3 regions of the Bacillus arachidis genome follow, and region 2 is predicted to be linked to each of the others. Evidence: riboswitches for the same ligand, from Rfam matches in the RefSeq annotation. Region 2 holds a riboswitch; each other region holds the start of a gene.
The links. Region 2 has a riboswitch for S-adenosylmethionine ahead of QRY57_RS15405 (MetQ/NlpA family ABC transporter substrate-binding protein). Riboswitches for the same ligand answer to the same signal wherever they lie in the genome.
Positions count from the first base shown of each region.

Region 1: linked by a shared signal. The riboswitch ahead of QRY57_RS24610 (methionine ABC transporter ATP-binding protein) and the one ahead of QRY57_RS15405 (MetQ/NlpA family ABC transporter substrate-binding protein) in region 2 are both predicted to bind S-adenosylmethionine.
Region 3: linked by a shared signal. The riboswitch ahead of mtnK (S-methyl-5-thioribose kinase) and the one ahead of QRY57_RS15405 (MetQ/NlpA family ABC transporter substrate-binding protein) in region 2 are both predicted to bind S-adenosylmethionine.

Region 1 is NZ_CP127376.1:4,431,725-4,444,115, forward strand. It holds gene sufD (Fe-S cluster assembly protein SufD) at 1-957, opposite strand, end outside; gene sufC (Fe-S cluster assembly ATPase SufC) at 973-1,758, opposite strand; gene metQ (methionine ABC transporter substrate-binding lipoprotein MetQ) at 1,996-2,802, opposite strand; gene metQ (methionine ABC transporter substrate-binding lipoprotein MetQ) at 2,907-3,719, opposite strand; gene QRY57_RS24605 (methionine ABC transporter permease) at 3,747-4,412, opposite strand; gene QRY57_RS24610 (methionine ABC transporter ATP-binding protein) at 4,405-5,430, opposite strand; SAM riboswitch class I at 5,634-5,743, opposite strand; gene QRY57_RS24615 (hypothetical protein) at 5,869-6,213, opposite strand; gene QRY57_RS24620 (thioredoxin family protein) at 6,365-6,673, opposite strand; gene QRY57_RS24625 (toprim domain-containing protein) at 6,677-7,021, opposite strand; gene gcvH (glycine cleavage system protein GcvH) at 7,565-7,948, opposite strand; gene QRY57_RS24635 (arsenate reductase family protein) at 7,990-8,355, opposite strand; gene QRY57_RS24640 (hypothetical protein) at 8,817-9,350, opposite strand; gene QRY57_RS24645 (phosphatase PAP2 family protein) at 9,494-10,147, shown strand; gene QRY57_RS24650 (PTS sugar transporter subunit IIC) at 10,227-11,240, opposite strand; gene QRY57_RS24655 (L-lactate dehydrogenase) at 11,261-12,211, opposite strand.
Region 2 is NZ_CP127376.1:2,680,819-2,693,209, reverse strand. It holds gene QRY57_RS15420 (GNAT family N-acetyltransferase) at 21-599, shown strand; gene QRY57_RS15415 (GNAT family N-acetyltransferase) at 609-1,106, shown strand; gene QRY57_RS15410 (YdcF family protein) at 1,441-2,070, shown strand; SAM riboswitch class I at 2,219-2,308, shown strand; gene QRY57_RS15405 (MetQ/NlpA family ABC transporter substrate-binding protein) at 2,370-3,188, shown strand; gene QRY57_RS15400 (acyl-CoA dehydrogenase family protein) at 3,202-4,362, shown strand; gene QRY57_RS15395 (methionine ABC transporter ATP-binding protein) at 4,369-5,130, shown strand; gene QRY57_RS15390 (methionine ABC transporter permease) at 5,120-5,782, shown strand; gene QRY57_RS15385 (YdbC family protein) at 5,948-6,169, shown strand; gene QRY57_RS15380 (hypothetical protein) at 6,257-6,601, opposite strand; gene QRY57_RS15375 (SH3 domain-containing protein) at 6,608-7,756, opposite strand; gene QRY57_RS15370 (copper homeostasis protein CutC) at 8,031-8,714, shown strand; gene lepB (signal peptidase I) at 8,736-9,290, shown strand; gene QRY57_RS15360 (IclR family transcriptional regulator) at 9,462-10,229, shown strand; gene pxpB (5-oxoprolinase subunit PxpB) at 10,229-10,936, shown strand; gene QRY57_RS15350 (5-oxoprolinase subunit C family protein) at 10,933-11,922, shown strand; gene pxpA (5-oxoprolinase subunit PxpA) at 11,942-12,391, shown strand, end outside.
Region 3 is NZ_CP127376.1:3,569,737-3,576,193, forward strand. It holds gene QRY57_RS19920 (DUF1129 domain-containing protein) at 1-254, opposite strand, end outside; gene QRY57_RS19925 (PadR family transcriptional regulator) at 257-586, opposite strand; gene QRY57_RS19930 (3-hydroxybutyrate dehydrogenase) at 783-1,559, shown strand; gene QRY57_RS19935 (YvrJ family protein) at 1,616-1,777, opposite strand; gene mtnA (S-methyl-5-thioribose-1-phosphate isomerase) at 1,847-2,908, opposite strand; gene mtnK (S-methyl-5-thioribose kinase) at 2,905-4,089, opposite strand; SAM riboswitch class I at 4,180-4,321, opposite strand; gene QRY57_RS19950 (carbon-nitrogen family hydrolase) at 4,395-5,258, opposite strand; gene QRY57_RS19955 (pyridoxal phosphate-dependent aminotransferase) at 5,273-6,457, shown strand, end outside.

The sequences.
Region 1 (12,391 bases), 1.8 Mb from region 2:
ACTATCTGTTTGTACACCGTGTTTTAAGATGAAACCTTCAGAGTGTTTACCGAAATGAACAACTTTCGTTGTAAAGTTTTGCGTTTGGTTACCACGGCCAATTGTTACTGTTTTTGTATCAGCAAATGATCCGTCGCCCATTAAGTTCGTTACGTTCTCTGAAATTGTATTTCCGTCATTCATAAGACCTAATGCCCACTCAAGACGGCCGTCACGACCAACAACGCCGCGGCGATTTACATAAGATGTTACATCTTTCGCTAATAGATCAACTGCACCAAATTTCACTTGTGCACCTTGTTCTACAATTACTTCAGCCACGATATTTGCAATACCTGTAATATTTTCGTTTGCTACGTAGTTTTCTACGTATGTTGCAGAACTGTTCGCATCTGCAACAAATAGTACATGGTTATATACGTTTGCTTCTTCGCCATCTACTAAGAAAACAGCTTGAAGTGGTGTTTCAAGAACAACGTTTTTTGGAACATATACAAATGCACCGCCGTTGATTAATGCTGCATGAAGTGCTGTTAAACGATGTTCATCCACTTTCACGCCGTCTTTCATTAAGTACTTTTGTACTAATTCAGCGTGCTCAGTTGCAGCTGTTACGATATCTGTGAAAATAACGCCTTTTTCTTTCGCTTCATCAGCTAAAGAAACAAATGCAGTTGTACCAGTGCGCCCCACTAATACGCTGTTATTTTCATCGATTAAATTTTTCACTGCTTCTGGAAGTTCCTCTAAAGAACTTACAGGCTCTTGCTTAAGGGTAGCGCCTTTTCCGATAAAGTCCCATTTATCAATTTTCGTTTTATCAGGCGTTGGCATTGGAAGTTCAGTTGCTTGTGCAAGAGCTTGTAAGCGGAACTCAGTCAACCAAGCAGCTTCGTTTACTTCGCTAGCGCGCTGACGGATTGTTTCTTGATCGAAAGGTAATGTACCGATTGTCATGTTTATGCTCCTCTCTTACGCTTCTTGCTCTGCTGTTTCGTCTTCAATACCTAATTCTTTTTTGATCCAGTCGTAACCTTCAGCTTCTAAACGTTGTGCAAGCTCAGGGCCACCAGATTTAACAATGCGACCGTTCATCATAACGTGAACGAAGTCTGGAGTGATGTAGTTTAATAAACGTTGGTAATGCGTAATCATTAGGCAACCGAACTCTTCGCCGCGCATTTCGTTAATACCTTTAGATACAACTTTTAATGCATCGATATCAAGACCAGAGTCGATCTCATCTAAGATTGCGATTTTTGGCTCAATCATCATTAATTGAAGAATTTCGTTACGTTTTTTCTCACCGCCAGAGAAACCTTCGTTTAAGTAACGTTGTGCCATTTCTGGATCCATTTCTAGGAATTCCATATTTTTATCTAATGTACGGATAAATTTCATAAGAGAAATTTCATCGCCTTCCTCGCGTCGTGCATTAATTGCAGAACGTAAGAAGTCAGCGTTTGTTACTCCGCTAATTTCACTTGGATATTGCATTGCTAGGAATAGCCCCGCTTGTGCGCGCTCATCTACTTCCATTTCTAATACATCTTCACCGTCGATTACGATGCTACCTTCTGTTACTTCATATTTTGGGTGACCCATAATTGCAGAAGATAAAGTTGATTTACCTGTTCCGTTAGGTCCCATAATTGCGTGGATTTCTCCACCTTTTACTTCAAGGTTTACACCTTTTAAAATTTCTTTACCATCGATTGATACATGTAAGTCTTTAACCGTTAATGTAGAACCAGCCATCTCAATACCTCCATTAATCCTCTATATACATTTTAAAAATTCCTAAAACATTCACATTCTCATTTTATTCTCATTCTAATTTTATATCAAATAAAATGATATCGCAAACACTGAAAAAAAGTAACAATTTTTTCACAAATGTATATACGCATTTTCCTCACGTCCTACTATGATACACCTTTCTTCTTATTTATATAAAGAAAAAAGGGCCAGATATTTCCTGGCCCTTTCCTGTACCTATTCACTTACTGGAAGTACTGCTCCCTTGTACTCTTTCTTAATAAAATCTTGAATTTCTTTCGAATGTAACACTTCTACAAGCTCTTTAATTTCTTTTCTATTTTCGTCACCTTTACGAACGGCAATAATATTTGCATAAGGAGACTCTGATCCTTCAATAGCAATTGCATCTTTTGTTGGGTTTAATTTTGCATCAATTGCATAGTTTGAGTTAATAAATAACGCATCACCTTCATTATTTTCGTATAACTTTGGTGAAAGCCCTGGCTCAACATCTGTTTTAAACTTCAAGTTCTTTGGATTCTCGACAATATCTTTGACTGTTGCTTTAACGATATCTACACCATCTTTCAGTTTAATGACGCCGCCTTTTTGCAATAATGCAAGCATACGACCACGTTCTGCTACGTTATTACTCATAATTACCGTTCCGTCATTTGGAAGGTCTTTTAAACTTTTATACTTCTTAGAATAGATTCCCATCGGTTCTAAATGAATTTTTCCTGCACTTACAATTTTATATCCTTTTTCTTGAATCTCTTTATCTAAATAAGGGATATGTTGAAAATAATTCGCATCAATGTCTTTATCAGCTAACGCTTTATTTGGTAATACATAATCTTGGAATTTTTTAATTTTTAGTTTAATACCTTTTTTCTCTAAAATAGGCTCTGCTTTTTCTAAAATAACAGCATGTGGTACATTAGATGCTCCCACAACAAGTGTCTTTTCATCTTTCCCGCCGCAAGCAGCTAATGCAAATACAAAGACTGCTATAAAAATGGATAATATAATTTTCTTCACAAGATTCCACCCTCTTTTTTTGTAATTTTTAGAATTTTTATCGTATATGAGTTTTACTAGGTACAAAATAAGAGCTGGCATTTACCAGCCCTTTTTATAACCTATTATTCTTTTACAGGAACAACAGCTCCCTTATATTCTTTATTAATAAAGTCTTCGATTTCTTTAGAATGTAACACTTCTATAAGAGCTTTAATTTCTTTTTTATCTTTATCGCCTTTACGAACGGCAACTACGTTTGCATATGGAGAGTCATTTCCTTCAATTGCAATCGCGTCTTTCTCTGGGTTTAATTTTGCATCAATCGCATAGTTTGAGTTAATTAAAACCGCATCGCCTTCTTTATTGTTATACACTTGTGGTAATAAACCAGGCTCAATATCTGTTTTGAACTTCAAGTTTTTCGGATTTTCTGCAATATCTTTCGTAGTTGCTTTAACAGGATCTAGACCATCTTTAATTTTTAAAATACCTTCTTTTTGTAAGATTGCTAAACCACGTCCATGGTCAGCAACAGAGTTACTCATAATAATTGTTGCTCCGTCTGGAAGGTCTTTTAAGCTTTTATATTTTTGAGAATATACTCCTATTGGCTCTAAGTGAATTTTCCCTGCTACTTCAAAATCATATTTTTTATCTTTTATTTCTTTTTCTAAGTATGGAATGTGCTGGAAGTAGTTTGCATCTAAGTCCTTATCTGCTAATGATTTATTCGGAAGCACGTAGTCTTGGAATTTTTCAATTTTTAATTCAATTCCTTTTTTCTCAAGTAAAGGTTTTGCCTTTTCTAAAATAACAGCATGCGGTACGTTAGAAGCTCCCACAACAAGTGTCTTTTCATCTTTATCTTTCCCACCACAAGCTGCTAGCCCAAAAATTGAAGTTGAAATAAGTGCTGTAAGTAATAATTTTTTCATGATATAAACACCCTTCCCCGTTTTATTTTATCGTTTATCAATTCGAGTTGTAACAAAATCACCAATAAATTGAATCAAGAAAACAACGAGTAATACACAAATTGTTGCTACAATGGTCACATCGTTATTTCCACGCTGGAATCCTTCTAAATATGCCAGTGTACCAAGCCCACCAGCACCTACAACACCAGCCATTGCTGTATAACCTACTAGAGCAATTGTCGTTACCGTAATACCAGATACAAGCGCTGGTAGCGATTCCGGAATCAATACCTTCCAAATAATTGTGCTTGTTTTCGCTCCCATTGCCTTTGAAGCTTCGATCACGCCTTTATCAATTTCACGAAGTGCGATTTCAACCATCCTTGCATAAAACGGTGCTGCTCCAATAATTAAAGCTGGTAGTGCTGCGCTTGCTCCAAGAATTGTTCCAAGAAGAATCTTCGTAAATGGAATTAATAAAATAATTAAAATGATAAATGGAATAGAACGAAAAATATTTACAAATGCTCCAATCCCTGTGTGAATCGCTTTGTTTTCCCACAAATTATCCTTTGCCGTCATGAAAAGTAACAATCCTAAAATAAGACCGAAACCAAATGTCGCAAATGCTGCGATTGCCGTCATATATAATGTTTCACCTGTCGCTTCTAGCATTTGATTCCAATCTACATTTGCGAGTAACTTATCCATGTGTAATCACCTCCAGCTCTACTTGATCTTGATGTATTCCTTGAATTGCTTGCTGGATCGCTGTTTCCTCACCGTTTAAATGAACGACTAAACTGCCGTAAGAGCCGTTATTCGTTTGTGCGATATTCCCTTGCAAAATGCTAACTTCAATATCACTGCGTTGCATTAGCCTTTGAAGTACTGGACGTTCTACCGCTTCACCAATAAACTGCAAGCGAATTACTTTTCCATCTGGATACTTTTCTATTAAATTCTCAATCGTTTCATTTGTATCTTCTGAATCAGTTAACTGCTGTACAAATCGTTTTGTAATATCCTGTTTTGGATTACGGAATACGTCAAGTACAGGACCACTTTCTACAATCTTCCCTTTCTCCATTACCGCAACGCGATTACAAATTTTTCGAATTACGTGCATCTCATGTGTAATTAGTACAATTGTCAAACCGAGGCGCTTATTAATATCTAATAGTAAATCTAAAATTTGATCTGTCGTTTCTGGATCAAGAGCCGAAGTTGCTTCATCACATAGAAGAACTTTCGGATTATTCGCTAACGCTCTCGCGATACCGACACGCTGCTTTTGCCCACCGCTCAATTGAGATGGATATGCGTCTCCTCTTCCTTCTAATCCAACAAGACGAATTAACTCTTCCACACGTTTTCTTCTTTCCGCTTTATCAACACCCGCAATTTCAAGTGGAAAAGCGATATTTTCACGTACAGTTCGTGACCAAAGTAAGTTGAAATGTTGAAAAATCATTCCGATTTCTTGTCTTGCCTTGCGAAGTTCATTACCAGTAATTGCTGAAATAACACGATTAGCTATCGTGATCTGTCCGGAAGTTGGTTTCTCTAATTGATTAAACAACCTAATCAAAGAGCTTTTTCCAGCACCACTATATCCAATAACACCAAAGATTTCGCCTTTCTCTATTTGTAAATTGGCATTATCCACAGCAGTGACATCACCGCTTTTTGACTTATATATTTTCTTTACATTTTCTAATAAAATCATGATGTTCACCCCTTTTTGTATTTAAAAAGCGTAAGCGGCTCGCTCAGGTTCACTCTACAATTTTTTTATTTTTTCATGTGAGTAATCTTTCGCTCTAGCTCCTCTTATTATTCGAATGTCCTCCTCATTCAAACAACAAAAAAACCTTTCTGCCCCTAGAATGAGCAGAAAGGTTTATATGCATATATCAACATGATCCCTTCCTCTCATCTCTCAAAGCATTTGCTTTGCAGGAATTGGCACCATTTCAACATAAAAGTTGACGGTTGCCGGGCTTCATAGGGCACAGTCCCTCCACCTCTCTTGATAAGAGAAATCAGATTAAATTTTCGTCTGATTTGAAATTTATTAAATTGTCTATATTTTATGACTTGAATTGTATCAACATACACTCACTATGTCAACAAAAAAAATCGCAAAAAGTAAAACTTCAGAATATTAAGCACCTACTCGCATTGGTTTACATATGTGAAATACTGATTCTAATAATAGCATCGTACGATACGTTCCGTTATATTGAACACATCCGCTATTCACCAATGTTTGTAACCTAATATTCCCAGCAACTAACCTCCGTAAGTTTTCTTCCTGAAAGCAAATCAATTGTTCTGTTCCGCGCGCCTCTTTCAAAACTTGTATATACTCTCTTGAAATTTGAAGTGAGCACCTCTCGTCTCCTAAACGAAAATTGATTGTTTTTTCCCCTTGCCGAAGAAGCGGTTCTAAATGGTATTGTGCATTAGCATATGTTACAAATGATTGAAGCAACGAATATAATCCCATTCTAGTCACATCCTTCATATCACTTTCTACTAATACCATTCCATCTTCTCAAAGAGCAATCCTGTTACTTTCTCTCGACAAATAACGTACCACTTCTATCTTTCAGGCATATTTCCCAAGAAATATGTCGAGGCGGCAAAAACTTTGCCACCTACTGTAATTCTTTATATAAATATTCAACCGAATGAAATGCATATATTTTCTTTATAAGTGTTCCCCGCTCAAATACGAGTAAACAAGGTACACTTTCTACTTCATACTCTCGCGCTAAATGAGGTGCATAGTTTAAATCTAACATTCCTATTTCCAATTCAGATATAGTAGCTTCTACCACTGTTAACATCTTCTTTGCTAATTGGCATGTTCCACACATCGGTGTATATACATATAATACTGTTTTTTCTTGGTCTGCTATTAGAGCTGTTACTTCAACACCTGTCCAGTCAATCACTTCTATCATTCCTTACCGTAAATATTCTGTATAAACGTCAATGTCAGCTCCCCATAATACGTTCGCTAAATGATTAGAAGGAGCAGTTGCCACTTCACGATACGAACGATCAATGTAAATATGCTCAGCTTGCGGGAATTCTTTCCGAAATTGTTTTCTAAGCTTCTCTCCTGCGGCATCAGCATCCACTAGTACATATACATCTTTATCAAAAAACTGATCAATGAGTTCATCCATTTTCGACAAACCAATTGTACCATTTGTACAAACAATTTCCACTGGTTCCCGAATAATAGATTCAATCTTTCTTCTATCTGATTTTCCTTCGACAATAATGACTTTCTCTACATAGACCATATGTCATCACCCGATCACCATATACTATAAAAACAACCTTACTTTAGTATATAGTATATTCGATATTTTCATGTTGTTTCCTGTTTATTTTTGCAAAGAAAAGCGGAAGCGGCTCGCTCAGAACAGGAAGACGTTGGAGCTTCTGACAAAGAGGCGCCCTTTGCCTCGCAGGAAGGAGCGAAACGACCGACTGTTCTTGCCGCTGAAGCTAGACATCAAAAAAAAGCGGAAGCGGCTCGCTCAGAACGGGAGGACGTTGGAGCTTCTGACGAAGAGGCGCCCTTTGCCTTGCGGGAAGGAGCGAAACGACCGACTGTTCTTGCCGCTGAAGCTAGACATCAAAAAAAAAGCGGAAGCGGCTCGCTCAGAACGGGAGGACGTTGGAGCTTCTGACAAAGAGGCGCCCTTTACCTCGCGGGAAGGTGCGAAACGACCGACTGTTCTTGCCGCTGAAGCTAGACATCAAAAAAAGCGGAAGCGGCTCGCTCACAGTGCAAAATAAAAGGGACAGCACATAGGCTGTCCCTTTTATTTCGATTAAAATTAGTCTTGGTTTGTCATTTCTGCGTATTGTTCTGCAGATAATAACTTCTCTACTTCACTTGCATCAGAAAGTTCAACTTTAACCATCCATGCACCTTCGTACGGAGATTCGTTAACAAGTTCTGGTTGATCGCTTAATTCTTCGTTTACTGCCACAACTTTACCACTTACAGGTGCGTATAATTCAGAAACTGTTTTAACAGATTCTACGCTGCCGAATGGCTCGTCAGCTTCAATTGTTGCACCTACTTCAGGAAGTTCAACGAATACGATATCGCCTAACTCACTTTGTGCGAAATGAGTAATACCGATAACAACTTGGTTGCCTTCAGTTTTTACCCATTCGTGTTCTTCAGAGTAACGTAAATGATTTGGAATGCTCATGACTGTACCTCCAGTGAATGTATTAATTATGTAAAAATACCTTATTGGTACTTTTTCCACACACTTTCAAACTGCTCCTCGTTAAAACCAAGTGTTACATTCGTACCATCTGTTACGATTGGACGTTTAATCAACATGCCATCAGATGCTAAAAGCTCAAACATTTCGTCTTCACTTGCTTCCTTTAACTTATCTTTTAAGCCAAGTTCACGGTAACGCATTCCACTTGTATTAAAGAATTTTTTTAATGGCAATTCACTTTTTGCATGTAAATTACGCAAATCTTCTTTTGACGGTGGATTTTCAACAATATGAATCATTTCATATGCTACATCGTTTGCCTCAAACCATTTTTTCGCTTTTTGACATGTGCCACACTTTGGATATGAATAAAATGTTACTGTCATAAATTCACCTACTTTTTGCTAACCTTTATCTTTATCATATAGAAAACATTCTATTATTTCAAACGATTCTTCTCCAAACTTTAACTTATTTCGTCACAATTTTCTTTTCCCCTGCAAATTTTCCTTATTTTCCGCCATTTTTATATTTAAAATATTTTCCTCTCAATTTATCGTGTATGTTAAACACGAACATATATCTTAAACAAACGTTTATTTGATAGATTAAACACCATAAAGTGAAACTTTAATCAGCGGGGTTTTCTTCATCCTCCACTGATTATTAGCCCTCACTAATGGGGATTTTACAGGAAGTTTATCTCCCATCTAACCTCTTTGCTTGTGCTAAATGTTAAGGTGGGAGTATGACTGCCCACGAATAGCAGGATAAACACGAACATACATCTTAAACAAACGTTTGATTAAATAAATCAAACAGAAGAAGCTCCTAAATCAAGAGCTTCTTACTGCCTACTCAAATAATCCGCAATCGTTTGAAATACGTATATATACATATTATGAATGCTTTGTTCTGAAATCGTATCATTGTATAAATCGGTACCCCAAATTTGTCCCTCACCACTTCCAACGTTTACAAATCCTTGTGTATACATCATTGCTCCATTTCTTGGCGCATTATGATAATCTAAATCTTTTTCAGTAAAAATGAAATAGGGCCGATCCTTTAAACCAATAAAAAACACTGGCTTTTTCAACCCTAAAAATAGATCTGTATATTTTTCTTTTGATGCTTCTTCAAAATGTTCTTTCATAACAAGAAATCCGTCAACTTCTTCAGATTTCTCCTTCATTTCATCTAACTTTATTTTCTCAAACTTTATATTTCTAAACGTATCCTTTGGTGCCTCCCCCACAACTCCAATAGCCAATGCCCTTCCGCTATACTCTTGAACAGGTGGTATATCCTTATTTTGTGCACACCCCACCCCTACTAGACATAACAATATAAGAAAACAAAAATTCAGCAAACGCTTCATTCTTACTCCCCCCATCTCAAAAGTCAAGTGACAAAAATGTAAGGCAAATTCAAAAAAATGTAAGTAAAATCGATAGCTCATTTTGATTTTCTATATTATAATCAACTGGATTTACTTACATTACTAAACACTAGGAGATTTTCATGAAAAAATATAAACTTTCATCTTTTCTTCCCTTAAGTTATATACTTCTACTCGTACTCGTAAGTCCGCTTTACGATGTACTAAATAAATCTGGCGTTCATGCCGTCGACGTTACGACTATAGTTGATGATTGGATTCCGTTTGTAAAAGTATTTATTATTCCGTATTTACTTTGGTTCCCATACTTATATGGAGCACTCATTTACTATTGTTTTGCTGATCGTAAACAATATTATGTAACATTAAGCAGCGTTATCCTTGGAAAACTAACATGCTTTTCGATTTACTATTTGTGGCAAACAACAGTACCCCGCCCTACAGTAGTAGGGACAGATGTATTTTCTGACTTAGTTCGTTATATTTATAGTATTGATCAACCTGTAAACTGTTTCCCTAGCATCCACGTTCTCACAACATTTGTCATTATGTTAGCTGCTTATAAGCGAAGAGAGCAGCATAAGTGGGAATATTGGATTCTTACGTTCTTTGGTACACTCATTATTTTATCGACATTATTCACAAAACAGCATGCCTTCTTAGATGCAGTTTCTGGCATGGCATTGGCGAGCACATTGTACCTCGGTGTGCAATTATTATTAGTTAACAGAAAAGAAACTGTTACAATCCCAGTAAAACAAACCTATAAAATGTAACAAAAAAGCAGACTGTGGCTTCTTCAGTCTGCTTTTATCTATATAAAGGAGATTTTCAATGTAATATGTTGTTTGGCAATTAAGATTGTGGCACAGTCATATCGCCTGAATGAATTCGGCCTGCTCTTTTTAGCGCAATGTAAATGATATAAGAAACAGCTACTGGAATTACAATGTAAGTGATAACCATCGCTGGTACAACATCAAATCCTTGGCTGGAAATTAAATTAATTGGTGCAATCAAAGAACTTAATCCAAGACCTGCAATTTCTTTACCTGCTTCCAAGTGAAAAATTAGTGCAGATACAGGACCCACAATGGCGCTGGCAACGACAGTTGGGACGAGAATCATTGGATTTTTAGTAATGTTCGGCAACTGTACTTTCGGAGTACAAAGCGCTTGTGCTAAAATACCACCCAAATTGTTTTCTTTTGCTGAGATAACAGAGAATCCGATAAATTGAGCTACACATCCTGCAAGTGCTGCACCGCCTGCAACACCGTCTAGGCTAAGCGCAATTGCTAAAGCAGCTGATGATGCTGGAGAAATAAGTAATAGTCCCCAAACAACTGAAAGTACAATAGAAGCAATAAATGGGCTACCAGCTGAGCTATCTTTAATAAACGCTCCAACTATATTTAAAACAGGGCTAATATTTTGGGCTAACCAAATACCAACTATGCCTGAGCCTAGTATTGCCACAAATGGAACGAGCATCATATCTAAAGCAGTTTTCCCGCTTAATCGTTTACCGATATAAACCGCTAGAGTTGCTGTTAATAATGCACCGATCGGTTCACCAGTTTTAATGATTAGACCAGCTTCAGTAATCGAAATCGATCCTGCCCCAATAGCCCCGGCAACCATCGCTGAGAAAATGACAAGTCCGTTTGCTCCAAGCATGAAAGCAATCCCTGCTCCAATTGCTGGTGCCATAAGTGATTTCGCGACAACACCAATTGTAATTAACATCGGAATATCAACAATTCTTCCTATATTTTCTATCAGTAAACCAATTCCAAGTGATACGAAAATACCTTGTGCAATTCCGGCAGAACCTTTAAAAACACGAGACATTATATAGTCCTTCATCTGTTTCACCTTCTCCTAGTTTAGTAACCGATTGTTTTCATATAGTCACGTAAAATATCATTTGATTGTGCAAATCGGCTTTCCTCGGCTTCTGTTAAGTTTAGTTCAACGACTTCTTTCACACCATCTCTTGTAATAATTGCTGGTACACCTGTGCAAATATTATATTCACCATACTCACCATCTAAAATGGCTGAAACAGCGATTACACAATGATCATCATTAAAGATAGAGCGTGCGATATAAGCTAGTGAATTCCCAATACCGTAATAAGTAGTTCCTTTACGTTTATAAATTTCCCAACCAGCTTTAGCAGTTTTCTCAACAATTTCATCTAAATCAATTTCGCCGAAACGCTCTTTTTGTTCATCTAAAATTTGCAAGATTGGTTTCCCGCCGACTGTAACATGAGACCAAGCAACCATTTGAGAGTCACCATGCTCACCTAATGAATAACCGTGAATACTACGAGGATCCACTTCAAGCATTTCAGATAAAATTGTTCTCAAGCGTGAAGAGTCTAAAGATGTTCCTGTACCAACCACACGGTTTCTTGGTAAACCAGACACTTTCCAAACTTGATAAGTAATAATATCAACTGGATTTGATGCGATTAAGAAGATGCCATCAAATCCACTTGCCATTACACCTTCTACAACACTTTCCATAATCTTCGCGCTTGCTCCTAAAGTATCCAAGCGACTTTGTCCTGGTTTTGGAGCTGGACCTGCTGTAATAATAACAATGTCCATATCTTTGCAGTCTTCATAAGTACCTGCATATACTTTTGTTCTTGTATTTGTAAAGTTAATGCAGTGTGATAAATCCATCGCTTCTCCAACTGCACGTTCATAATTTATATCAATTAATGCTAGTTCTTCACAGATACCTTGATTCACAATTGAATATGCGCAGCTTGATCCAACTAATCCAGTGCCAATAATTGCGATTTTTCTTGTGTTTCTATTCATAAGAACCTCTCCTAAATCATTATGTAATGTTTTTGTTCTTTACACTTTTTATTATAGAGATTCGCACTATAGAAACCATGGATACTTTGTGAAATATTGAACAATCTTTTTGTACTTTTTGTGACATACCCTAAAAAATTTTCGTCATATTTGTTACAACTAGAAAAATATTTCACACAT
Region 2 (12,391 bases):
ATAGAAAAGGGGATGTATTTATGGAAATAGTAAACAAAAGAGCGATGTTGCGATTAATGGATGCAAATGATGTAGAAAAATTATTTGCAATTGTGGAAGGGAATAAAGAAGTTTGGACGTATTTAATAGCTAAAATGGAAAGTTATCAAGATATGGAGCGATATGTTGAAACGGCAGTAAAACGATATGAGAAGGGAACGGATTTACCATTTGTTGTTATAGATCAAAAAACGAATGAAGTTGTAGGCAGTACACGTTTGTATAGTATTTCAAATGATAACAAAACGGTTGAACTTGGCCAAACATGGTATCATCCGAGTGTACAACGAACAAGTGTGAATACGGAATGTAAGTACATGTTATTGCAATATGCGTTTGAAGAATTACACATGCTGCGTGTGCAAATAAAAACAGACTTGCGAAATGAAAAAGCACAACGAGCGATTGAACGACTAGGCGCAGTAAAAGAAGGGATATTACGAAATGAGAGAAGGTTACCAAGCGGTTATGTAAGAGATGCGGTAGTATATAGCATTATTGCAAGTGAGTGGCCAATCGTGAAAGATCGATTACTACACAAAATGGACATGTATAAATAGGAGGCAAATATGACAAATTTAGAAACAAAGAGACTAAAGATGATCCCCTTTACATTAGAACTTGTCGAGGCAATGATAAAAGGGAGAGAAGAGCTACAGGAAATCATATCGTATAAAATATCTTTAGAATGGCCAATGCCAGATTATAAAGATATTTTGCCGTGGATTGCTGAAAGTTTACGAAAAAGCCCGAAACAAAGTAAATGGAGCGGACTTATTATTCATAAGGAAGATAATGTTATTATTGGTGATATGGGTTGTAAAGGTGCTCCTGATTCAACTGGTACAGTAGAGATTGGATATAGCATTGTACCAGAATATCAAGGGAAAGGCTATGCAACTGAAATGGCAAAGGCCTTTGTTAAGTGGCTGGAGCAGAATGAAGAAGTGCAAACGATTAAGGCAGATTGTTTAACGAGTAATGTCGCTTCGAGTAGAGTGTTAGAAAAGATAGGCTTTACATGTGTACTTGAGGAACAACATATGAAATATTGGATTGTAAAGTGAAACGGAAGAGGTATATGCTCTTAAGAGAGGAAAATATACCTTTTTTTCTTACAAAATGATTACTTCTTTTATATACTTTTGTTTCATCATTCCCTTCCGTGAAAAAATTCGTTACAATGGAGTTGTATGAGGAAATTTGTACATAAATCAAGCTCATATAGTATGAACCACAAATAATAGTAAATTAAAAATCCTCTATTTGAATGAAAATCCTTTATAATACGAATTGATTGTTTAGAAAAGTTCCTTCTTTTAAATAAACTCAAATGTAATGATTCGAAAAAGGTCATTTTAAATTAATAGAAGTATGGATGATGCGCGGAGGCTAGTACAAATGAAACAAAATAAGAAAAGTAAGAAAAGACGAGTTCTGCAAGTGTTCTTGCTTATGATTAGTTCTATAATTCTATTTATTAGTTATGCAGCTTACGATATTTGGAGTAATCGCTTTAAAACAGATGAGGTACCTACAGATGCTGCTGTTGTACTAGGAGCGGCTTCTTGGAATGGAAAACCGTCTCCTGTATTCCGCGAACGAATCAATCATGCAATCTCCTTGTATAAAAATGGAAGTATTAAGAAAATTATTTTTACAGGTGGTACTAAATTTGAATCAGAGCTGGAAGAAGCACGGACTGCGAAAGCGTATGCATTAAAGCATGACGTAAAGGATGAAGATATATTAATTGAAACACAGTCGCGTTTTACAGAAGATAATTTGAAGAATGCTAAGCAAGTTGGAATTGACAATGGCTTACATACTTATACAATCGTAAGCGATCCTCTTCATATGAAGCGAGCGATGAGAATAGCGAAGCATATTGGGATGGATGCATACGCATCGCCGACTCCCACATCAGCATATAAAACATTAGATACAGAAATTCCGTTCTTTTTTAAAGAATTGTGCTCTTATATTGGGTATGTTGCATCGTTACCTATACGTACTTTGAAAGGTGATTAAGAAAGTAAGAAAAAGGATAGACAAAGGTAGAATAGTTCTGCTGAGTCTGTCTTTTTTTCTATAACTTTACAAATTATAGAAAAAATTCCGATAAAAACCTTGTATTTTTATCGGAATAGTGACACAATAAAATGCATAATCAAATATAATCTTATCGAGAGAAGTGGAGGGAACGGCCCAATGAAACTTCAGCAACCTATCATGTGATAAAAAGGTGCTAATTCCGAGTAGATAAGAAGGAAAAGAAATGACAACCTTCTTATATGTAAGGTTGTTTTTTTAGTAGGAGGAGAGAAAAGATGAAGCGTTTATTTTTTACACTAGTAAGTATCGTATGCAGTTTATTTGTAATTTCTGGTTGCGCAAAATCATCTGCAGGTGACCAAAAAGAAATTCGTTTAGGGTTTACCCCAGGACCATACAGTGATCAAGTGAAAAAGGCAGTTCAACCATATTTAGAGAAAAAGGGCTATAAAATTAAAATTGTTGAGTTTAATTCACCAAACGAAACAAATCCAGCCCTAACAAATAAGGATATTGATGCAAATATATTTCAAAGTACTGCTTTTATGGAATCGTACGCAAAAGAAAATAATGCAAAAATTTCGAGCGTTATTCAGGTTCCATCAGCACCTCAAGGTGTATACTCTGAAAAACATAAGTCATTAGATGATTTGAAGGATGGAATGAAGATTGGGGTACCAAATGATCCAGTTAATTTAGAACGTGCATTACGTATTTTAGAAGAGATTGGCTGGGTGAAATTAAAAGACAATGTAAATATTTTAACAATCTCTGAAAAAGATATAACGTTTAAAAAGAAAGATTTCAAATTGGTACCGCTTGAATCACCACAAATTCCAAGAGCTATGAAAGATTTAGATTACGGTATTATTAACGGAAACCTTGTTATTTCATCTGGACATAAGTTAAAAGAAGCGCTGGAATTAGAAAAAACACCATCACAACATAGAATTATTGTTACTGTTCGCGATGAAGATAAAGAAAAACCATTTGTGAAAGATTTAATTGAAGCATATCATTCACCAGAGTTTAAAAAGATGATTCAATCTGAAGAACAATTTGAGGGGTTTGTGCTCCCTGACTACTTAAAGTAAAGGAGATCTTGATATGACATTATCATTTATAGAAACAGAAGAACAAGTTCTCGTATTGGAGAAAATAAAAGAATTCATTCCGCGATTTGCAGAAAGGGAACATCAACTGAGTGAACTCGGATCTTTTCCTTTTGAAAATATTAAAGATTTACAAAATATTGGTTATACGAAGCTAACATTACCAAAAGATGTCGGTGGAAAGGCCATTTCATTGTATGATTTTGTTTTATTTCAAGAAAAAATTGCAGAGGGAGATGGAGCAACCGCTTTATCAATTGGTTGGCACCTTGGAATTGTGAAAGAACTTGCGGAAAATCGCTCATGGCAACCTGATATGTTTTCTTGGTTTTGTGAAGAAGTAAAAAAAGGTGCTCTTTTTAACCGAGCAGCAACAGAACCGAAGACAGGGAGTCCAACAAGGGGCGGGAAACCAGAAACATTAGCTGTGAAAAAAGGTGATAAATGGGTTATAAACGGCAGAAAGACTTTTACAACGATGGCACCTGTACTTGATTATTTCATCATCTCAGCAAGTATTGAAGGACGAGAAGAGATAGGAGAATTTGTGATTCCAAGGCACGAAAAAGGTGTCTATATAGAGGAGACATGGGATAGTGTTGCGATGCGTGGAACGGCTAGCCATGATCTTGTATTACAGAATGTTGAAATCCAAAATAAATTTTTTACAGATGTAAAAGGTGCACAGGTGAAACCAAAAGGAATTGGATGGTTACTGCATATACCAGCATGTTATTTAGGGATTGCGCAGGCTGCAAGAAATTATGCGATTGATTTTGCCAAGTCATATCAACCGAATAGTTTAAATCATCCAATCAGTTTACTGCCGAATATTAGAAGATTAGTAGGTGAATTAGAGCTAGAACTTATGCAGGCACGCACGTTTTTATATCAAGTTGCAAAAAAATATGATGAGGCAGAAGATAAACAATCTTTGCAAGCCGAATTAGCAGCTGCAAAATATATTGCGACGAATGTAGCCATATCGGTTGTAGATAAAGCAATGCGAATTGTTGGAGCGAAAAGCTTATCTGAAAAAAATCCACTACACCGTTATTATTTAAATGTTCGAGCTGGTTTACACAATCCGCCAATGGATGATGTAACACTCTCGCTAATAGCAGACGATGTTTTTAAATCAAATGAAAAGGAGTGAATGAAAATGATAACGTTACGCGATATCAATAAAACGTTCCAGACGAAAGAAGGTTTATTTCATGGTGTAAAATCAGTCTCATTACAAATTGAAGAACATGATATATTCGGAATTGCTGGATTGAGCGGTGCAGGAAAGTCTACGTTATTACGTACAATGAATTTACTAGAAAAGCCGGATTCAGGTGTGGTGATTGTAAATGGAGAAGATTTAACAAAGTTATCGAAGAAAGATTTACGAACGGCAAGACAGTCGATTGGTATGATTTTTCAACACTTTCATCTTCTTCATAATAAAAATGTATCGGATAATATTGCTTTGCCGTTAGAATTGAAGTCAGTTTCAAAAGAAGAAAAAGAAAAACGAGTGCGAGAATGCTTAGAAATTGTTGGCTTAAGCGATAAAGCATATCATTTTCCTTCACAACTAAGCGGTGGGCAAAAACAACGTGTTGCGATTGCACGTGCATTAGCAAATGATCCCAAAGTATTACTTTGTGACGAGCCGACATCGGCACTCGATCCGAAAACGACACGATCTATTTTGCAATTTCTACAAAAGATAAATAAAGAGCTAGGGGTTACAATCGTAATTGTAACGCATGAAATGAATGTCATTAAACAAATTTGTAATAAAGTAGCAGTGATGGAAGAAGGAGAAGTTGTTGAATCCTTCCATTTACGTGACCAACATCTAAAACCAACAACAGAAATCGCAAAACTTCTATTAGGTGTTGAAGGAGAGAGGGGCATTGCACATGTTCAATAATGTTATTCCACTGCTTCCAGAAATTTGGACATCGCTTTTGCAAACATTTTTAATGGTTGGACTTTCAGTTGGAGCGGCAATTATTTTAGGAATTCCTTTAGGTGTAATTTTATATTTTACTAGCAAAGGACAAATTTTGGAACAAAATATTGTCCATCGTACATTAAACGGCATCGTAAATATTATTCGCTCATTTCCATTTATCATTTTGTTAGTAGCTCTTGTACCATTTACAAGAACCTTATTAGGAACTACAATTGGTCCAATCGCTGCAACGATTCCTTTATCAGTAGCAGCCATTCCTTATTTTGCAAGACTTGTAGAGCAAGCGCTGCGCGAAGTTCCAAAAGGGGTAATTGAAGCTGCTGAGGCAATGGGAGCGTCGCCACTGCAAATTGTTTGGAAAGTACTGCTTGTTGAGGCGCGTTCAGGTCTTGTATTAAGCTTAACAGTTTTAACAGTAAGCTTTATTTCCTACTCAGCTATGGCAGGTGTTGTCGGCGGTGGTGGTGTCGGTGACTTAGCGATTCGTTTCGGTTATTATCGTTTCCAAACAGATGTTATGGTTGTTACGGTACTTATGCTTGTGATTCTCGTTCAATCTGTACAATTTATTGGAAATAGAATTGCGGCGAAACTTGATAAAAGATAATGATAAAAAGAACTTTGGTATACACCAAAGTTCTTTTTATTGTAGGGGATGAACAGTGAAAGGTGTTCAATGATCGACGTGCGGAAAATTAGCACTATCGATATAACATATGAGAGAATGTAGGAGAGAAGATAAGGGAATATATATGTGAAAGGGGGAAAAACAGTGGCAGAAATCAAATTTGATATTAAAGAAACTTTTGGAGTTATATCACAGTCACCTAAAGGCTGGAACAAAGAACTCAATCTAATTAGCTGGAACGGCAAAGAGCCAAAGTATGATTTGCGTGATTGGGCACCGGAACATGATAAAATGGGAAAAGGTATCACATTGACAATCGAAGAGTTAAAAACATTAAAAGATATTTTAAACCGTATGGAGTTATAAAAACAAAGTGTTTTGTGCAGAAAAAACCACTTTTGAATTGTTATTTCAAGAGTGGTTTTTTTGTATGGACGTATATGTCAGAAGAGACTATACAATCTTTTCTTCTCTATCTTCTTTTTTGTGATGTTCAGGCACGTAGATATATTGAGATACAATAAGAAGAACGCTTATAAAAAATACAGGGAACATACTCGATAGAAATAGACCATCAATCATAAAATTAGTGATTAAACAAACGATAATAATGAGTGATGTAAATAGATGAGAAATGTGTTTTTTTAATCGTATTTTATATAATTCTCGCAATATTTCACAGCATACAAATAAGATGAGTATGCTTAAAAAATATATATTTGTATCATAAATAACAAAACAACAGATTAGACCGAAGAAAGCTAGATACTCAATAAGTAACGGAATATTACGTAGCATAAGATGTTACCGTACTAAGTAAGGAAGTGGATCAACGGCATTTGTTTTCTCGAAATTCCATTCCCCATTATGTAATTCAAAGTGAAGATGTTGTCCTGTTGAATGTCCAGTGCTCCCCATCTGCCCTAACTCTTGACCAACTTGAACGCGATCTCCGGCTTGTACAAATCTGTTTTTCATATGTGCATAAACAGTCGTATATAATTTTCCTTTTATGTAATGAGTGACAAATACAACATTACCATAGCTACTAGAATAGTAGGATTTGATAACTTTCCCAGCAGCTGCAGCATGGATAGAAATATCTCCAGTTGCCACAAAGTCAACACCATAATGCATTTGTCCCCATCTCACTTCAAATGGTGAGCTAACTTGTCCTTGTGTTGGAAATTTAAAAACAGCAGGTATGGAAGGTGATGTAGATTTCTCTTGTGGTTTATTTTGTAATACATAATGTTTTGCAACATACCCATATCCAGAGCCAAAACGAATTTTATACCATGTACCTACAGTATCAACGACTTGAAGTTGCGTTCCGTTTTGTAAAGAGCCAATAACAGCAGTGTTTGTCCCTGCACCGCTGCGTACTTTTAAGTTAGGAGTTGCAACGTAGTAAGCATTGTTTTGTATTGTAATCCCATTAACGAATGAGTGTGAACGATTGGATACAAATTCTTTTTTTACGTATCCTTTTTGTCCGTTGTGAGAGATGAGATACCAGTCGTGATGTGTTTCTTGGACAGAGATAAATGCTCCGTTTGGTAATACGTCAATAATGGATGATTGTATACTTGGTTTTGAACGAATATTTAAGGCGTCTGCAGTTACGATGTGTTGGGTTTGTTGTGGATGTAGCTTTTTCAAAGATAAATTGGACTTTTGGATGTAGCCAATTTTGTTTTGGGAGTTTACTTTATACCAGTTACGTGTAGTTTCGAGAATAATCACAGGTGTGTTATATGAAATACTTCCAAGGGAATCACTATTTGTTGTGCTTTCTTGATAGAGTTGAACGTTATCAAGTTTTACGTATCCGATTCCTGCGTTGCTCTTTGGTTGTACAGCTGTTGTTTGCGTATCTGCTTCAGTAGTGGATGGTAAAAGAGAAGCGATTACAATAGTTGTTGCTGTCAATGTTGTAGCTTTCATATTCATCGTATAATGAGCCTCCTTGTATTGTTTGTGACAAAATTTAGAAATATATTAAAAGAATAACAGAAATATAGTAATTATGGAAATAAAGAAAGAGAATTCAGTTGTTTCTCAAGTACGCAACTTTAGGGTAATGAACTTGTTTTTCTAAACTTTACAGGAGTTTGAAAAATCTTTCATTTTCTTTGCTTTTTTCAAGTTTTATATGAGAAACCTATGTTTCGGATTTATACTACGGTATAATAATGTGGAAAAAGTACGAAAAGAGGTAAGTTTCATGCTAGAGGTTATTGCAACTTGTTTAGAAGATGTGAAGCAAATTGAAAAAGCTGGTGGAAATCGAATTGAACTCATTTCAGCATACACAGAAGGTGGATTAACACCAAGTTATGCTTTTATAAAAAAAGCGGTGAAAGCTGTAAACATACCTATTCATGTTATGATTCGTCCTCATGCTAAGTCATTTATATATACAGCAGAAGAAATCGAAATGATGAAAGAAGATATTCGAGTCGCGCAAGAACTTGGTGCAGCCGGTGTTGTATTAGGTGTATTGAATGAACAAAATCAAATTGATGAAGAAAAATTAGCTGATTTATTATCTGTTGTAGATGGAATGAATGTCACATTTCATCGTGCAATAGATGAAATGGCTGATCTTGTTGGTGCAGTTCAAACATTGCGTAATTTTGAAAAGATCACTCATATTTTAACTTCTGGTGGACAAGGAGGCATAGTGGAAAATATTCCTGTACTCCATGAAATGCAAAGAGTAAGTCAAGGTGATGTACAGCTCATTGCTGGAAGTGGTGTGACAAAGGAAAATATACAACGAGTATTGAATGAAACAGGAATTTCAGAAGCGCATATTGGTACTGCAGTCCGAGAAGGTAAATCTTGTTTTGCTGAAATAAATCAAAAATCTGTACAAGATCTAGTGGGATTGACAAAATCATTATAATGCTAGAGAAGAGGGGAAAAAATGGAGAAAAGCAAGAAAAAAGAAATTATTTCATGGATTAAAACAATAGGAATTACAATAGGAATCGCTTTAATTGTACGTGGTATTTTATTTACTCCTTCTCTCGTACAAGGTGAGTCTATGATGCCTACATTAGAAAATAATGAGCGTGTCCTTGTCAATAAAATTGGTTATAATATACAAGGTTTAAATCGCTTTGATATTATCGTGTTTCATGGAAAAGAAGGATATGATTTAGTGAAGCGAGTAATTGGCTTACCGGGGGATACGATTGAGTATAAAAACGACGTATTATATGTGAATGGAAAAGCGGTAGATGAACCATATCTAGCAGAGTATAAGGAACAGGTAGGTAAAGGGAAGCTAACTCCTGATTTCACGTTAGAGCAAAAAACTGGAAAAGAAAAAGTTCCAGAAGGACAAGTATTTGTACTGGGAGATAATCGTCAAGTTTCAAAAGATAGCCGCATGTTTGGATTTGTTTCTGAAGATCAAATTGTCGGAAAAGGTGAAGTAGTATTTTGGCCGTTGCAACAAGTAAGAGCGTTGCATTAAAGATAAGGTTTTGATATATGTGTTAAAAAGCATTGAATGTTCATTTCAATGCTTTTTTTTATTTTAGAAAAATATTGTCTAAAAAGAAAGAATATTTTATAATTTTAAATTATATATTTGTTTCGAAAAACGGAATTATTGTTCCGAATTACGGAACTTAGGGGAGCTAGGATGAGTATAAATAAAACAGCTGTAAAGACGATGGATATTTTAGAACTATTTTATGAACATGAAGAGTTAACGTTAACGGAAATGGTTCATCATACGGGGATGCCTAAAACATCTGTATACCGTTTAATTGGTTCGCTTGAGGAAATGGGTTTTTTACAAAAGACAACAAAGGGAGCCTATAGACTGGGATTAATATTTTTAAGGTTTGGTCAACTTGTTTCGAAGCGATTATCGGTACGAAATATTGCAAAACCATATATGAAAAAGCTTAGTGATTCTCTTGGTCAAGCTGTCAATTTAATTATTCAAGATGATAATGAGGCAATTTATATTGAAAAAATGGATGGAGATCAACCAGTAAGAGTATACACAGAGATTGGAAGACGAGCACCTTTATATGCAGGAGCATGTCCGCGTATTTTACTTTCGTATTTTGGAGAAGCCGATCAAATGCGGTATGTAGAGAAAGTACAATTACAACGATTTGCGGATGGAACGATAGTGGATAAAGAAGAGTTACAAAACCAGTTACGTAAGGCAAAAAGAGAAGGATATACGATAAGTTATTCGGAACTTGAGAACCATACAGCTGCCATTGCAGCACCTATTTTTGCAAGCGATGGTCATGTAATAGCTGGTATTAGTATTTCAGGATTAGAAATTGAGTATAATGAATCGACAATTCCAACCTTTATTAAAAAAGTGAAAGAAACAGCGCATCAAATTTCGAAAGAACTTGGCTGGATGGGTGAAAAGGAAGGGATATGATGAAATTTTCAGCACTAGGGGATCAAGCAGTTGTTGTTACATTTGGAGAAAAAATTGATTTGGCTATATATGAAAATGTGCAAAATTTATGCAGTCTATTAAAGCAAAATCCTTTTCATGGAATGATTGAGTGTGTACCTTCATTTGCTTCTTTAACAGTATACTATGATGTATATAAATTATGGGAGAAAAATGAAAGAAAGATAGTGCCTTATGATTTTGTATGTGAATACGTAAATCGATTGCTTAGTCATACTCAAAATAAAACGCAAAAACAATATGATTGTATTTCAATCTCAGTTTGCTACGGCGGTAAATATGGACCTGATTTAGAAGAAGTTGCAGCATACCATGAGTTATGTGCAAGTGATGTAATTCGTCTTCATAGTGAAGCGACGTATTTTGTTTATATGTTAGGGTTTACACCAGGTTTCCCATATTTAGGTGGGATGCCCAAAGAGCTCGAAACACCTAGAAAACAAACACCGCGTTTACAAATAGCGCCTGGTTCAGTTGGAATTGGCGGAAGTCAAACAGGAATATATCCATTAGAAACACCAGGTGGCTGGAATATTATTGGCCGGACACCTATTGCATTGTTTCAGCCAGATGAAGAAAAGCCTACATATGTCCAAAGCGGAATGTATTTACGTTTTATCCCAATAACAGAGGAAGAGTTTCTGGTTATGGAGGGAGCTAAGAAATGAATGTTGAGATTTTACATGCGGGGATGTTTACAACGGTTCAAGATTTAGGAAGATATCATTATCAACAATATGGTGTACCTGTTGGCGGTGCTATGGACCAGGCAGCATTAAGAATGATAAATATGTTAGTAGGAAATGAAGGGAATGAAGCTGGATTAGAAATTACAATGATGGGACCGAAACTACTTATAAAGAAAACAACATTGCTGGCAATTGGTGGTGCGAATACGGAGCCTCTGTTAAACGGGGAGCCAATTCCATTATGGCGACCAGTTCTGGCGAAAGAAGGGAGCATGCTTTGTTTCGGGAAGGTGCAATTTGGGTGTAGAACATATGTGACCTTTGCAGGTGGAATTGATGTTGCAAGTAGTATGGGAAGTAAAAGTACATATGTAAGAGGGAGTATAGGTGGAATGGAAGGACGGGCATTGAAAAAGGGAGATCTTTTTCAAATTGGTACACCGTCAAAATTTGCTACTTGCTTGATAAAGAACTTGATGGATGAAGAAAGAATGGCAACAAGTTGGGGGATATGTAGTCATGTTTTACCTAAATATAGTCGTAGCCCAACTATTCGTGTCATTCCAGATTTTGAATGGGATCAATTTAAGAATGAGAGTTTAGATGCGTTTTTTACAAAAGAATATAAAGTATCTAATTATGCTGATCGTATGGGATATCGGTTTGAAGGTGAAGAACTAAAAAGAATAGAACAATCTGAGATTTTATCAAGTGCAGTTACCTTTGGAACAATTCAGGTGCCGCCTGGTGGCAATCCAATTATCTTAATGGCAGATAGACAAACGACAGGTGGATATCCGCGAATTGGTAATGTCATATCAGTTGATTTACCTATCCTTGCACAATTGAAACCAGGTGATTATGTTACGTTTGCAAAGACTTCTATAACAGAAGCGACAGAACTTTACATAGAGCAAGAACAAAATATGAATTTATTAAAGAAATTTATCGCTTTACAAGCTTAAAGTAGGGGGGGAATAGAACATGGTTACGATTGATTTGAATTGTGATTTAGGAGAAGGATTTGGTGCATATCAAATAGGAAACGACGATAAAATTCTTCCGTTTGTTTCGTCAGTAAATATTGCATGTGGTTTTCATGCTGGTGATCCAACTGTTATGCGCCAGACTGTTGAAAAATCGCTAAGAAATAATGTGGAAATAGGTGCGCATCCAGGTTTTCCAGATTTAATTGGGTTTGGGAGAAGGATGATGCGCGTTTCCCCAGATGAAGTATATGATTATGTTTTATATCAAATCGGAGCATTAGATGGATTTATAAGAGCGGCAGGAGGGAGGATGCATCATGTAAAACCACACGGTGCACTTTATAATATGGCAGCTACTGATCAAGAAATTGGGGATGCGATTGCAAAAGCAATCTATCAAATAAATCCAGAGTTATTCCTGTATGGATTAGCAAATAGTAAATTT
Region 3 (6,457 bases), 890 kb from region 2:
CCAATCATCATCCCCAGAATGCTCCTTATACTCCCTCCTTTATCTGTCTCCATTTCTTTCGCCAATTCATCTGCATACTCTTTCGGCGAATCTCCAAAAATATCCCTTACCCTCTTCCCCCGTTTCTCTCCTTCAATTAAATGAAGCTCTGCATCTTCTAAAAATGCATTTATATCTTCTTCCTTCATTCCTTTTGTTAACAAATACACTTTCATATCTATTAAAAACTTTTCTCCTTCTTTAGAAACTTGCATTATCATCTTCTCCCCTTTCCTTTTAGCAAACGTTCTACACTGCTTTGCATCACTTCCCAGCGTTCCATAAATTCATCAAGTGCATCTTCACCTTTTTCTGTTAATGTGTAATATTTTCGCTTCGGACCAGTTGAAGATTCTTTCATTACGCTCGTAATTAGCCCTTCCTTTTGCATCCGTATTAATAATGGATAAATACTTCCTTCACTTGCCATAGTGAAACCATACTTAGCTAGTTTTTCACTCATTTCGTATCCGTATATCTCTCCTTCAGAAATAATTGCAAGGAGACAGCCTTCTAAAATCCCTTTCAGCATTTGACTTGTCGACATAATTCAAATCCTCCCTCTATCTTGTTTTACAAGATAGATAAGCATAAGTATCTTGCTTTACAAAATAGTATAGCAAAAGCTATTTTGCAAAACAAGATAGTCCAGTATATTTTTCCAAATCTTTGCAGGATTTTCATTACATTCCCTCTAAATAGAGCAATAAGGTAAATCTTATATATAAAGGAGTGCTCTCATCATGGTTACAAATCGTGTCGTCTTTTTAACAGGTGCTGCAAGTGGTATTGGTTATGAAATGGGAAATGCATTTGCAAAAGAAGGAGCAAAAGTGGTGATTAGTGATCGTCTTGAAGATCGTGCAAAAGAAGCTGCTGAACAGTTACGCAAGGAAGGATATGAGGCAATCGGTCTAAGATGCGATGTGACATCTGAGCAAGAAATATCCGAAGCGATTTCTGAAACTATTACTAAATTCGGCTCACTTGATGTATTAATAAATAATGCTGGTATGCAACATGTCTCACCAATTGAAGAATTTCCAACCGACAAGTTTGAACTTCTTATTAAAATTATGCAGATCGCACCGTTCATTGCCATAAAACATACTTTTCCAATTATGAAAAAACAAAAGTATGGGCGGATTATTAATGTTGCCTCTATTAACGGACTTGTCGGATTTGCCGGGAAAGCTGCCTATAATAGTGCGAAACACGGCGTAATTGGTTTAACAAAGGTTGCCGCGTTAGAGGGAGCTACTCATGGGATTACAGTAAATGCTCTCTGCCCAGGTTATGTGGACACACCACTGGTTCGAAACCAACTCCAAGATTTAGCAGCAACAAGAAATGTTCCACTAGAGCGTGTATTAGAAGACGTTATTTATCCACTCGTACCACAAAAACGATTGCTAGCTGTGGAAGAAATTGCTAGTTATGCTTTATTTTTAGCAAGTGAGAAAACAAAAGGAGTAACTGGTCAGGCTGTTGTTATAGATGGCGGCTATACATCACAGTAGCTCTTTTTTGATTGCAAAAAAAGGCTTATGCTTCTTGAAAGCATAAGCCTTTTCCCTCACTTCGTTTCATGCGGAGCTTCATATCTTGTCATCTGTTGTGGTAATTTCTCAATTGCAACAATTACACCATCTAATTTACTTTCAATACGATGCAGTAAATATAACGTCACAACGATTGGAAATCCAACATTACCGATCATAGATATCCATTCCTCCATCTACTTCCCCTCCTTTCTTTTACATAAATAAGCAAAAGAAAGGAAATTTGGCAATAAAAAAACAAGCTACTATATATTAGCTTGTTTTTCAAATAATAAAGCAATCTCTACTGCATAATCCCCTTGTAGAATTCCCTTTTCAGTAATAATTCCCGTAATAAGATCATGAGGAGTTATATCAAATGCAGGATTATAAACACTGACGCCCTTTGGAGCAATTTGTTTTCCAAAAACCTTTGTAACTTCAGATTCGTCACGTTCTTCAATCACAATTTCAGCACCCGTTTTCTTCGTGATATCAAATGTAGAAAGTGGGGCAGCAACATAGAAAGGAATATGAAAATACTTTGCTAATATAGCTAAATTCAGGGTTCCTATTTTATTTGCTGTATCACCGTTCGCAACAATTCGATCTGCCCCTACAATTATAGCAGTAATATGTTTTCTTCGGATCACATGAGCTGCCATATTGTCTGTAATGAGTGTTACATCAACACCAGCTTGTTGCAATTCCCATGTAGTAAGACGCGCTCCTTGCAAGACAGGTCTTGTCTCACATGCATAAGCATGTAAGTTTATCCCACGCTCTTTTCCAATATAAAACGGAGCTAGTGCTGTTCCATAACGAGCCGTAGCAATACTTCCAGCGTTACAAATCGTTAAAATATGATCTCCATCTTTAAATCTAGTTAAAGCATGTTCCCCAATACTACGGCACACATTTTCATCTTCTTGCTGAATTTTAAGTGCTTCCTCTTCCAACATTTTTCTCGATTCTTTAATTGTTGTTGCTTTCTTAATAGAGCTACTCATACGATCAATTGCCCAAAATAAATTAACAGCTGTCGGACGTGCGGTTGCTAAATAATCACAATCGCGTTTGAAAATTTTTTTAAACTCAGTGATATTCATAGCATTATATTTTTTTGCTGCAAGTGCTAAACCAAAAGCAACTGTAATACCAATTGCAGGTGCCCCGCGTACTTCTAACATAACGATACTTTTCCATACATCTTCAATACTATTCAATGTTTTATATTCTACAACATGTGGTAATCTCGTTTGATTTAATAAAGTAATAGAATCTCCCTTCCAACTTACAGAACGCGGAACAGCAACTGTTGCGCTCATACTCTTGCCTCCTCTCCAGAAACAATATATCGAAATATTGTTTGAAACACACGAACATCTGCATTTGTTGCTTCATGTAATAGTAATTCTCTTCCTAAGTATAACGCTTGCTTTTTTGCTTGAATTCTTCGACTTTTATTCTTAATCCCATCTAAATCTACTACATGTGCTAATCCAATTGTTCGACGAATGATTTCACAACCAGCAAATCCAACTGCGTCAGCAAAAATATTTTGTAGCACAATCGCAAGCCATTGTTTCTCCTTTGTATACGGTTCTATCCCTTCTAATAGCCATAGCTTCGTGAATACTTCTACAAAATTACTCCATGTTTTTTCAATATGATAGAATAAAATATCTCGTTTCTCGTCTTCCCTTGCTAGTGCATTCAACAATAAATTTGCAATAAATTGACCAAGGTCAAATCCAAGCGGTCCAAATGTTGCAAACTCCGGATCAATTACCTTCGTTTCAGAAGATGATGAAAAAATACTACCTGTATGTAAATCACCATGAATTAACGCTTCTTTTCTCGTTAAAAATTTATATTTATACTGCGCTACCTGTAATTTTAATTTCTTATCACACCAAAGTTCATCTAAGACAGGTTGCAATTCTTTCTCATAATCGTTTGTTTCATAGTTCCCAAACGGATCTGTAAACACAAGATCTTCTGTAATTTTACAAAGATCAGGATTTACAAACTTTCCGTCTAACACCCTTTTCTCTTCTGCTAGTAGGCCAAAATCTGACGTATAAAACAAAACATGTGCTAAGAAGCGCCCAATATGCTGAGATAAAAGCGGATATTCTTCCCCTTCAACCAATCCTTTACGAGTAATTGTAAAAGCCGATAAATCCTCCATTACTGTCACAGCTAATTCTTCATCATGACCATATACTTTTGGTACATATTCTGGTACGTATTTTGCAAAAACTTGCAATGCTTGACTTTCAATCGTGGCCCTTCTTAACGAAAGTGGCCAGCTTTCTCCAACGACTTTTGCATATGGAAGAGCCTGTTTTACGATAAGGCCGCTTTCTCCATCATGGACCCTGAATACATAATTCAAGTTCCCATCTCCTATTTCATGACAAGTTAGCTTTGCGTCTGTCCTAAAGTATCCATGCTCTTTTACATACTGAACTGCTGTTTCTATTGTTAATGAACGATATCCCATTTTCTTATCCCCCTTTTTTAATGCAGAGGCTTTTCATCATAAGAAAAACCTCTTCCCATGAAGAAAGAGGTTTGAAGTTTATCTTCTCCCCTCTTATCTGTCAGAAAGCTATTCTTTCTGCTGGAATTAGCACCGTGCCTTTTTGGCGCATAAGCGCCCCATCTCGCAATGGTATTACGGTCGGTTGCTGGGTTTCATCGGGCCAAATCCCTCCACCTGCTCTTGATAAGAGTTGCATGATTTATTTGAATTTTTAACTTTCTGCTACAGACTATAACAAGAATAAAAATCATTTGTCAATATTTTTATTTATATAATTCTGGACGTCGATCGGCAAAGACAGGAATTCCCTTACGCACTTCTTTAACTTTTTCTAAGTTTAGCTTCCCATGCAAAATTGATTCTTCTTCTCCTGCTTCTACTACAATTTCCCCCCATGGATCAACAATAAGAGAATGTCCAGCAAACACATTATGTGGATCCTCTCCTGCTCTATTACACGCAACCACATAACATTGATTTTCAACCGCTCTTGCTTGAAGGAGTAAACGCCAATGAGCTAAGCGAACAAACGGCCATTCTGCTACAACGAATAACACATTTACCCCTCTTACAGTATAAACACGCATCCATTCTGGAAAACGAATATCATAACAAATCACACCACCACACTGTACACCATCCAATGTAAATTCTCCTGTTTCACTCCCCCCTATTAAATAGTTATGTTCATTCATCAACTGGAACAAATGGACCTTGCTATACTCATTTTGCAGTCTCCCCTCACGATCCACTATATACATCGTATTTGTAACACCGTGCTCTGTTTGCTTCGCAATGGAACCACCGACAATATTTACATCATATTTCTGTGCCCATTCTGAAAGAATCTGTTTTGTTTGGATCCCATCTCCATCTGCAATTTCCGGAAGTCTTTCTAAATCATAACCAGTCGTCCAAAGTTCAGGTAATACGACAATATCTGGTGTTCCTTGCATCGCTTCTTTTATTTTTTTCTTTGCATTTTCAATATTTATTTTCACATCACCAAAAGCAATATCCATTTGAATACATGCGATTTTCATTTTATCCACCTCATTTTCAATTTTCCCTTTACAAAAACTTGGAAAGGCTATATTATTTGTCACTAGAATTGTAACAATTTTCAAAAGAGGTGGAAAGTATGAAACATTTTCAACCTTCCAGGGTTGTAACATCCTTACCAACACAGTTTTTCGCTTCACTTGTTGCAAAAGTTAACAAAGTGGTGGAAGCAGGTCATGATGTTATCAATCTAGGACAAGGCAATCCAGATCAACCAACACCGCCGCATATCGTAACAGCTTTACAACATGCAGCAGAAAAAACAGTTCACCATAAATATCCACCATTTCGCGGGCATGAAAGCTTAAAAAAAGCCTTTGCGGCGTTCTATGAACGTGAATACGGAGTCAAAGTAAACCCTAAAACAGAAGTCGCTATTTTATTTGGCGGAAAAGCAGGGCTTGTTGAATTACCGCTTTGTTTCACAAACCCGGGTGATACAATTCTTGTCCCCGATCCAGGATACCCTGACTATTTATCAGGTGTCGCTTTAGCAAAAGCAAACTTTGAAACAATGCCATTATTAGCAGAAAATAATTTTTTACCAGACTATGCAAAAATTGATGAATCTATTGCCAAACAATCAAAATTAATGTTTTTAAACTACCCTAATAACCCGACTGGTGCTACTGCATCAAAAGAGTTTTTTGAAGAAACAATTTCCTTTGCCAATAAACACGATATTTTAGTCGTGCATGATTTTGCTTATGGTGCAATTGGCTTTGACGGCAACAAACCAACGAGCTTCTTACAAGCAAACGGTGCAAAAGATGTTGGCATTGAGATTTATACATTGTCAAAAACATTTAATATGGCTGGTTGGCGAATCGCCTTTGCTATCGGTAACGAAAGTGTCATTGAAACAATCAATGTATTGCAAGACCATATGTACGTCAGCATTTTTGGTGCTGTACAAGAGGCAGCTTGTGAGGCGCTATTAAGTTCACAAACTTGTGTGAATGAACTTGTTGAACGCTATGAATCACGAAGAAATACACTTATTACAGCTTGTTGTTCAATTGGCTGGGATGTTCTCGCACCAAATGGATCATTTTTTGCATGGCTTCCCGTTCCTAATGGTTATACATCGGAACAATTTACTGACTTATTGTTAGAACAAGCGCACGTAGCAGTTGCACCTGGAGTTGGGTTCGGGAAACATGGCGAAGGCTACGTTCGTGTTGGATTATTACATACAGAAGAGCGACTACAGGAAGCTATTCAACGAATCGATAAATTGAAAATTTTCAAAAAACCGTTGACA